Regions from separate parts of the Pseudactinotalea sp. Z1732 genome, predicted to be linked through region 1. Evidence: predicted binding sites of a transcription regulator. Region 1 holds the regulator's gene; each other region holds the start of a gene.
The links. The regulator LexA, encoded in region 1, represses DNA repair genes until DNA is damaged. The targets are predictions, from matches to a motif close to TCGAACANNTGTTCGA.
Positions count from the first base shown of each region.

Region 1 (3,254 bases):
CACCCGCGTTCTTGCGATCGAGCGCCTCGCGCATCTTCGCCTTGGCATCGGCCATCAGCCGATCGGGGCCTTCGGATCCGTTCTTCTTCGATGACATCAACAGTCCTCCCTGAACTCACCACGGACCGGGACCGGGGTGGCTCATCCGCAACCTTGCCGGGTCCGGCGCGAACACGCCAGCGGATAAACCCCGGCCATGCACCCTCAGGCGTACTGCTCCGAGGCAGGATTGCGGTCCAACTTCAGCGCGGTGATCGCGGCCTCGAAGTCCTCGAGGGAGGTGAAGTTCTGGTAGACGCTGGCAAAGCGCAGGTACGCCACCTCGTCCAGCGCCCGCAGCGGCCCCAAGGTCGCCAATCCGACCTCGTGGGAGTCGATCTCGGCCACGCCGGTGGCGCGGATGGACTCCTCCACCTGCTGGGCCAGCAGCGCCAGGTCATCGGCGGAGACCGGGCGACCCTGACACGCCTTGCTCACACCGGCCACGACCTTCTCCCGGCTGAACGGCTCCATCGCCCCCGATCGCTTGATCACCGTGAGGCTGGTGCTCTCCACCGTGGTGAAGCGGCGCGAACACTCGGGACAGTGCCGGCGGCGGCGGATACTGCCGCCGTCGTCGGCGGTGCGGGAGTCCACCACCCGCGAGTCGGGGTTACGGCAGTACGGACAATGCATCGGCGCGTCCCTTCCCGGCTTGGTGACGGCGTGCTCGGTGCACACACAATGCCACATCTGGCTACCGGTGTGGGACGTCGCCCTCCAGCGGGTTCCTCAGCCCTGCGGGACGCTCAACTCCTGGCCGGCGTGCACGGTGGAGCGCTCCAGCCCGTTCATGCCGCGGATGGTCTCCACCACCTGGCGCACGTCCTGCCCCGGATCGGCGATCTCACTCGCGATCACCCACAGGCTCTCGCCCGGCTGGACCACCACGGTGGAGACCTCTGCCGGCGTCTGCGCCTCTGGCGCCAGCAGGGTGCCGAGCCCGCCGCCCACGGCGATCGCCAGCGCGAAGCCAAGCGCGACCAGCACCCGCCGTCCGCGGGTGGTCAGCCGCAGGGGGGCGTGTTCGCGCGCCCTGGCCGGGCGCACCGGCGCCGCCGGACGAACCGGTACCGCCGGGCGAACCGGAGCCGTCGGGCGAACCGGTGCCGTCACCAGGGGCGTCACGGGACGGGTCCGGCCGCCCGAGCCCTCGGTCTGCTGGGGTACGAGGGCCCGCGGCACGTCGCTCTGCGGCGTAGCCTTCGGGGCCTCCGGGGCCGGAGCCGCTCCGGGCGCCGAGAAGACTGCGGGAACCGGGAGGTGACAGGTCGAGTTACGTGCAGGGCCGGCGTGCCAGCAGGGGCGCGTCCGCGACCGCCGCAGGGCGGCCCGCCGGGTCGAGGGGCTGGGGTGGATCGCCAGTGCACTCATCGGATTACTCCTCGGGCCACGTCCGGGACCGGCAACCGACCGACCCTCGAACTGATGTTCTGCGAACACATGTATGGACAGTAACACAGCCGTTCGATAGCGTCGACACGCCAGTCGAACAGATGTTTCCTGTTCGGCGCCGTAACGCCTAGGCTTAGGAACGTCATGGGGAACACCCCACCACCGACCCCTGACATCGCGGTGACGGGACCATGGCAGAGCCGCTCGCAACCGCACCGAACCGCAGGAGGACACGATGGCCGAGGGACCCAAGGACACCAGCCGGCAGCACCCGGACCAGACCGGCCACTCCCCCGGTCTGACCGCCCGGCAACAGCGGATCATGGACTCGATCCGCACCAACATCGAGACCAAGGGGTACCCGCCGACGATGCGCGAGATCGGCACCGCCGTGGGCCTGGCCAGCCCGTCATCGGTGAAGTACCAGCTCCAGGTCCTGGAGGAAAAGGGGTACCTGCGCCGGGACCCGATCTCCACCCGCGCGATCGAGATCCTGGATCCCCACGGCACGGCGCCGGCGCAAGAGAGCCCGGCACCGGCTTCGGCCCGCGGCCCGAAACAGTTCTTCAGCACCGACTCCGATGAGCAGGTGGACGCCTCGCCCAGTTACGTCCCGGTGGTCGGGCGGATCGCGGCGGGCGGCCCGGTGCTGGCCGAGCAGTCGGTGGAGGACGTCTTCCCGCTGCCGCGCCAATTGGTCGGCGACGGCGACCTGTTCCTGCTCAAGGTCACCGGCGACTCGATGATCGACGCCGCGATCTGCGACGGCGACTTCGTCGTGGTGCGTCAGCAGCCGGTGGCCGAGAACGGTGAGATCGTCGCGGCGATGATCGACGGTGAGGCCACGGTCAAGACGCTCAAGCGCACCGAGGGCGAGGTCTGGCTGATGCCGGCCAACTCCGCCTACTCCCCGATCGAGGGATCCGACGCCCAGATCCTGGGCCGGGTGGTCAGCGTCCTGCGCTCGGTGTGACCCGCCCGTCCGGTCCGATCCGCAGGCACACCTCGTCGTCGTAGGTGCGTCGCTCGATCCGGAGCACCCGGTACTGCGAGTCCAGGACCGGGAAGGCGTGGATCGGTTGCAGCGTCAACCGCGCTCCGGTCCCGGTGCGCTCGAGGTTGATGTCCAGGTAGCCGTAGTGCTTGCCACCCTCACGCAGCACCGGGTTGCCGTCGCCGGCCACCTCCCAGCGCTCCGGAGCGTCCTGGTCGGCCGTCCAGGCCCGGTGCGGGTTGTACCGCAGGAGCTCCCCATCACCCCCTCGCAGTTCGCCACCCAGGCTGTCCCCGGCCACACCGACGTCGTAGTAGAGCACCCCGGGTGAGCCTTCGTCGCCGTCGGGCACCACCGAGCGCTCGAACAGTTCACTGTGCCCGCAGAGCACCGCGGCCACGCCGAATTCACTGAACATCCGATGGAACCTGCGCATCGGGGTTCCGCCCTGACCGGTAGAGAACTCGTGATCCATCGGTAGGCCGTGCGCACCGCTGGAGTAGGGCACGTGGTGGAACTGGACCAGGATGATCCGGCCCTGCGCCCGGGCGTCGGCCAGATTCTCTTCGGCCCAGCGCCACTGCGGCCTGCCGGGGGCGATGTCGTTCAGGTCCGTGCCACCGGCGGCGGTGTACTCCGTTGCGGTGAAGTGGTCCTGGGTATCGGTGCCCGGGCCCCGGTAGGCCCGCCCGGTGAGGGGCCGGACGTAACGGGACCGATGGTCGTCGGGCTCCCCGTTCGAGGAGTCCAGCGTCAGGATCGTGAGTGGTCCGTGGTCGAGGCGGTAGTAGCCCCGGCCCCGCGACCCGTCCGGGCCCGGGAAGTG
Region 1 covers NZ_JBMPQC010000006.1:74,725-77,978, forward strand. Annotated here, with positions in the region: gene ACPL7H_RS12355 (DUF5302 domain-containing protein) at 1-97, opposite strand, end outside; gene nrdR (transcriptional regulator NrdR) at 205-675, opposite strand; gene ACPL7H_RS12365 (LysM peptidoglycan-binding domain-containing protein) at 772-1,167, opposite strand; gene lexA (transcriptional repressor LexA) at 1,670-2,407, shown strand; gene ACPL7H_RS12375 (metallophosphoesterase family protein) at 2,385-3,254, opposite strand, start outside.

Region 2 (3,254 bases), on a different contig from region 1:
AGCATGGGCGTGACCCACACCGACTCACCGACGACGTTCAACGGGATCCTGCTGGTGGCGAGAACCCGGACGCGGGGGCAGGCGGCGAGCAGACCCGATACGAGGTCCGCCACCGCCTCGGCCACGTGCTCGCAGTTGTCGAGCACGAGCAATTGCTCCCGGGTGTCGAGCGCAGCCGCGACCCCCTCGACGTCGGCAGCGGAGATACCCAGAGCAGCAGCGACGACGGAGGGAACCAGCGCGGGATCCTCCAGGGCCTCGAACGAGGCGAAGATGACGCCGTGGTTGAAGTGAGCCGCCGACGCCTCCGCCGCGGCCACGCTCAGCCGGGTCTTGCCCACCCCGCCCAGGCCGGTGAGGGTAGCGAGCCGGTGCCGGCCGATCAGGGCGGTGATTGCCTCGATCTCTGCGGATCGCCCGACGAAGGAGGTCGCGAACACCGGCAGGTCGACGTTTGCCGCGGCCGGTGGATCCAAGGCCGGGTCGTGCCGCAGGATCTGCTCCTGGAGCCGGCGCAGCGCCGCAGTCGGCTGCACGCCCAGTTCCTCATCCAGTGCCGCCACGGCGCGGTGGTAGGTCTGCAGGGCATCACCCTGCCGCCCGTTCCAGTACTGGGCGGTGATCAGCAGACTCCAGACGCGTTCATCGAACGGGCGCTCCACGGTGAGTGCGGACAGGTCGCCGGTGTCGGTGTTCGCGCCCTGCGTGCGCATCTGCAGTTCGGCCAGGTCCACGTTGAGTTCACTGCGCTGGGTCAGTATCCGCTCGATCTCGGCGGTGGCGCCGGAGCGGACATCGGCCAGCGGCAGACCCCGCCAGAGGCTCCTCGCCGCCAGTAGATCGTGTCCGGCCCGTTCCAGGTCGCCGGAGCGGAGGGCCTCCCGACCGGATCTGGTGTGCCGGTCGAATTCGGCGATATCGACCTGCTCCCGGGAGATCGCGAGCCGGTACCCGGTGCCGATCCGCTCGAGCAGATCGGGTCGGCCGAGCATCCTGCGCAGATGGGACACGTGCACCCGCAACGCGCTCTCCGCTGTCGCCGGCGGAGCGCCGTCCCAGGCGAGTTCACACAGCAGGTCCACGCTCAGCACCTCACCCGGATGCTGGGCGAGGACCGCCAGCAGCGCCCGCCGGATCGGCCCGGTGATCGGCCGCTGTTCCCCGTCGATCCAGACCTGGAGCGGCCCGAGCAGCCCGATGTGCACGTCACTGCCGACCTTGCTCATCAATCGATTCAAGCATGTCGGGCTGCTCCGGGGGCAGGGAACGGGTGCTGATCGCGGAGTGGATGTGGTGCGGAGATCTGGCGGATTGCAGGGCACCCAGATCGCACGCACGTTCTATGAATGTCAGTGGTGGGGTCTAGCGTGGTCTTCATGTCCACCACATCGGCGCCGAGTACGGGGGATTCCTTCCCTGGGCGGGGGCCCGCGGCACGAGAGGCCGCCGCCCGGTACCTCGGCGCGCCGGTGGCCGGGTGGGAGCGGTTCAAGCGCCTGAAGACCTATCTCGATGCCGCCCCGGATGATCCTGGGGTGCTGATCGAGCTGGCCGCCGCGTGCGGGCAGGTGCGGTCCAATATCGACGGGATCGAGTCCGAGATCCTGCAGGCCCTGTTGCGGGTCCCTTCGCGGTCGGGCTGGGGTGAGGAGATCGCCGCACGGATGGCGCTGTCGACCCGGGCGGCCGAGGGACGGTTGGATCGTGCCGCGGCGTTGGATCAGTACTCAGAGGTGCACTTCGCCTTACTCGGTGGCGAGATCGATCTCTCCAAAGCCCGGGTGTTCATCGATGCGGTCAAGACGTTGCCGACGGGACAGGGGCGGGCGATACACCGAACGATCCTGCCTGATGCGCCGGAATTGACCGTGGGCCAGCTGCGGCACCGGTTGCAGGCGGCGGCATTGGCGGTAGATGCCGAGAACGCCCAGGCGCGCCACGAAGAAGCGGTCAAGGACCGGTATGTGCGCGCCGAGCCGACCGAGGATGGGATGGCGTACCTGACGTTCTACCTACCGGCAGTGGACGCGGCGGCGGCGATGAGTGTGCTCGACGCGCTGGCGGTGAAGGACGGGCCGGAGGATGAGCGTCCGATCGCCGCGCGTCGGGTGGATGCGTTCATGGGGATCATCCGCCAGATTCTCAGTAGCGGGACCACTCCAGACGGGCAGGACCTTCCCACCCAGCACCGTAAGCGCCCGCAGATGGTCTTCACCGTGGCCCAATCCACCCTCGACGGAGACGATGATGCTCCGGGGTATCTGGCCGGGCACGGGCCGTTGGCCGCCGACATCATCCGTCATCTCGTTGGCACCGCCGATATCACCAGCAGGGTGGTGCACACGGATCTGCTCGATGGCACCGCGCAACCGCCGCCGGTGCCACCACAGCACACCACAGGGGAGCGGGCTGCGCTGCGGCGAACCGCGCCTGAGCAAGGCCTACCGGAGGGCGTCCCATCACAGCAGGGTGTACCGGAGCACGTCCCACCGCAGCCATGCCTACCCGACGATCCGGCGGCAGCGTTAGCCGCGATGGGGGTCCTCGCGTGTGACTCCTACCAGCCCGGGGTGGCGCTACGGGAGTTCATCCTCGACCGCGATGTCACCTGCAGGTTCCCGACCTGTCGCCAGCCAGGGCGGCGCTGCCAGATCGACCACATCGTTCCGTTCACCTCCGACCTGCCGGCGTGGGCACAGACGCATCAGGGCAACCTGCACCTGCTGTGCGCACGCCACCACGGGCTGAAGACCGCCGGAGCCTGGAGCGTCACTCGTGAGCCGGCCACCGGTGACACCCACTGGACCTCCCCGCTCGGCTACACCTACACCCGCGCCGCGCAGGTCGTCGACCCCGCTCATGACCTACCGGTCCTGCATCGGCAGCTCCAGGCGATACGTGTCGAGCACGCCGACCAGCCAGAGATGTTCACCGAGTCCGCCCCCCTGTCACCCGGGATAGTCAGCGAAGTCGAATGGGCACGAGCGATGTGCCGAACCCCTGCCCATGCCCGGCCCGGCGTCTGTGATTGCGCCGAACGCGCCGAGGACATCACCGCCATCCTCGCCCGGCTGCAACCGCCTGGCCTGCCCGATCGGCCAGACGCGGCCGGCTCGCCCGAGTTACCCCATCCGCCCGGCTCAGTCGACCTGCGCGCGGAGCCTCCCGCCACCAGCGACCCGGGCGAGTTCCCGACCAGCACCGACCCGCCGCCATTCTGAGCCCGGGCCCGCCGGGCGGGTTGTCCGCGACTC
Region 2 covers NZ_JBMPQC010000005.1:188,721-191,974, reverse strand. Annotated here, with positions in the region: gene ACPL7H_RS11615 (BTAD domain-containing putative transcriptional regulator) at 1-1,226, opposite strand, end outside; gene ACPL7H_RS11610 (DUF222 domain-containing protein) at 1,377-3,221, shown strand; gene chrA (chromate efflux transporter) at 3,253-3,254, opposite strand, start outside.
Region 2: the regulator LexA is predicted to act here: its motif matches at 1,328-1,343, upstream of ACPL7H_RS11610 (DUF222 domain-containing protein).

Region 3 (3,254 bases), on a different contig from region 1:
TCGTCCGCCAGCGCGGTCATTCAGCCCGGTGCCATCGGGTCGGTAGAACCGCCAGGCACCATCGGGTCGGGCCATGGTGAGTCGTCGGGCCTCGACCAGGTCGTGGTGGTGGAAGCAGAGCAGCGCCCCGTTCGCCACATCGGTGGTCCCGCCCCGGGACCATTTCACGAGGGCATGGTGGGTCTCGCACAGGACCGGCGGCGCCGTACAGCCCGGATAGACACAGTGCCGGTCTCGAGCGACGATCGCCCGGCGCTGGGCTGCGGTGAAGGTCCGATGCGCCCGCCCCTGGTTGAGCACCTCGTTCTTGGCGGAGAACAGCACCCGGTACACGTCCCCGCACCTGGCCATCCGACGTAACACCGGCGTTGGGACCGGACCGGTGGCGTCGGTCCACATGCCCGGCTCGCTGCGCAGGATCGCATTCCAGTCCCAGCGGGGCTGTTCATCCGGGGCCGGTTTGTCGGTGGCGATCCGTGATGAGGCCAGACCGGCCGATGGCTTATCCACTGGTGGGTCAGCGCCCGGTGGGGGTGCTTTCGGTGATTCCTGCTCGCTGACTGCCTCACGGAACAACCGAGCGAACTCTGCTGCGCCGATGTGGACACCCACGTGCGGGCGCACCGATGCCGAGGTGCCGCCCAACCCTTGATCGAGCACCACCCTCGCCATGTCGGCCAAACCCTGTGCGCGGCGCTGACCGGAATTGCGGGCGTCGCCCCGCACGGGTTTGCCCATCACCGCATCGAGTGCCAGCCGCACCTGCTGCCCGTGCTCCTCGGTCAGGAAGCCCGCGAGATGGAAGCCACCGAGCGTGCGCGCGATGTCGACGTATTCGCGTTCCTGGGACTTTCGATAGCCACGCTCGTCCGCCTCCGGGTCCGCTACCCGCGCGAAGTGATGGACCAGGTGCCGTAGTTGCGCGGGCCGCAGCACCATCGCCTCAGCCAGCAGGAACTCCTCGACCGTGGCGGTTCCGGCATCGTCCTGCACGTTGCGCTGATCATCCTGCCCGGGGTCACCGCCGTCGTCGGAGCCATCAGGATCGTGAGCACCATCCTTGGCTGGCTCGTGCTCACGGCTGTCGCTGGCCTCGGGATCCGACCCGAGGGAGACGCGCTCGCCCAGCGCAGCGATCCTCTCCTGCGACGTCAGGGCACCAGCGGCCACGATGCGAGCCTGCTCCAAGCCGACCTCACCCGCACGCAGCGCGCGATCGAAGTGCTGGATCTCATCTCGAAACTGCCTGGCCAGACGCACGTCCGCTTTCGCCGCCGACTGCGTGATCCGGTGCGTCTGGGCCACGTGGGTGGCGTAGGTTCGTGCCCCGGTCAGGGCCCATCGACCGTCAGCCTCCTCAGCCATCAACCATTGCAGCCGCTTTCCCGCCAGGCGCTGGACGGCGCCGTGAACGCGCAGCGCCGCCGAGCCCAGCACCGGTCCGGCATGGGCAAGTCGTTCAGCGGCGATGTCGGCGGTGGCGATCCGGTCCACGATCGCCTCCAGTTCGGCGAGGTCCCGTATCAGGGATTCGCCGGACCCACGGCGCGGCGTGTGGGACCCGTCCGTCGCCATCGGGCACCTCCATGGGAATCCGCAGTTCGTACATCTGTTCCCATAGTAGGGCCGACCACTGACAGGGCAGACGGTTCGCTTCGGCGCTGTGGATACGGGCCCGTTCGATGGGTACCTGTGGAGCCCGGACTCGGTCGAGACCATCACTCAGACAGGTACGCGCAACGAGACCCGTCGGGTCAGTGGGTCAGGCGCGGCCGAGTACGGCTAGGACGGGGACGGACCGCCCTGCGACCCCTTGTCCCGTTCACGGCCTGCGACCACCGCGAGGACCAGTTCGATACCCATCCGGCCGAGCACGACCAGCGCCAGCGCGATGGCGATCGTGACCAGCAGGTTCACGAAGTAGACGGCCACGGTCCAGCCGCCTCCGTACATGCTCGTGGCCACCGCTACCTGGATGAACTCGACCAGACCCGACAGGGCGATCAGGCCGCCGAGGATGCACAACGAGATGAATCCGAGTCGGGCGATGCGCGGTGCGAGCGGGGTTGCGAAAGTGAGATCGAACAGGCCCGGACCGGATGCTGAACCCGTCAGCGGGGTGCCGGGCTGCGGGTAGCCCGGGGCCCCGTGGGGGGCGCCTGATCCGGGTTGCGGCGGACCACCCTGGGGTGCGCCGTATCCACGCTGAGGTGTTCCGTCGCCACCCTGCGGTGCACCGTAGCCACCGTGCTCGTGACCACCCTGCTGTCCGGCATAGCCACCCTGGGGCGCGCCATAACCGCCCTGTGGCTGGCCGTACCCGCCCTGGCCACCGTGAAGCGTGGCGTCACCACCCTGGGCGTAGCCACCCGGCGGGGCGGCATAACCCCCCTGGCTGCTTTGGGCCCGGGCGTCCTGAACGTCGGCGCGACCTGGAACGTCCGGCGCTGCGGCGCTCCCGGACTGGGAGGGCGGCTCGGTCGGCGGCCCTGCCTGGGGCACCGGGCCGGAGGGGCCTTGTGCGTACGCAACCCCCTCCCCGCCGGCCTCTGCCCCCTGCGGGGCAGTCCCACCTTCAGTGTACTGAGGGGTGTCGCCGGGGTGCGCCGGGGCCTGGCTGCGGCCGTCGTCGTCGCTACCGGCGCCGGATGGTTCCTGCGGTTCGGGTGGATTCATGGTCTGCCCCCTCCTGGTGCAGTCACGCTGATGTCGGTGACCGGTGTGTCAATCACGTCAGCACCACCTTAGAACCCTGGAGGAACGGCGCATCATGGAGGGACATGGGCAACCCGGGACGCCCGGTCAGGTCAGGCCGTGACGATCCGCCCGTCGATGACCTCGACGGCGATTCGTTCCAGCGGCTCCTTCGCCGGGCCCGCAGTGACCTCTCCCGAACGCAGGTCGAACCGGGAGCCGTGGCAGGGGCAGCGCCCCTCCTCCTCCTCGACGTCGACGGTGCAGCCCTGGTGAGTACAGACCGCGGAGAGGGCGACGACGTCGGCCTCATCCGTGCGAGTCAGGAGCACCGTGGCGCCGGCGGGAGTCTGCACCGAGACCGAATCGCCGACCCCGATCTCCTCCAGTCCGATCAGGGTCTCCCCCACCGACACCGTGCTTTCGTCCTGCTCCTCGGCACCGCACGCGCTCAACAACATCGCGCCACCGGCACCCAGGCCAACTGTTGCGAGTACCTGGCGTCGGCTCGGACACAGGCTCATCTCTCCACCCCCGCCGGACGCACCGAGCGGCCTCAT
Region 3 covers NZ_JBMPQC010000002.1:177,510-180,763, reverse strand. Annotated here, with positions in the region: gene ACPL7H_RS04710 (DUF222 domain-containing protein) at 1-1,575, opposite strand, end outside; gene ACPL7H_RS04705 (DUF4282 domain-containing protein) at 1,783-2,676, opposite strand; gene ACPL7H_RS04700 (ubiquinol-cytochrome c reductase iron-sulfur subunit) at 2,808-3,218, opposite strand; gene ACPL7H_RS04695 (Gfo/Idh/MocA family protein) at 3,251-3,254, opposite strand, start outside.
Region 3: the regulator LexA is predicted to act here: its motif matches at 1,602-1,617, upstream of ACPL7H_RS04710 (DUF222 domain-containing protein).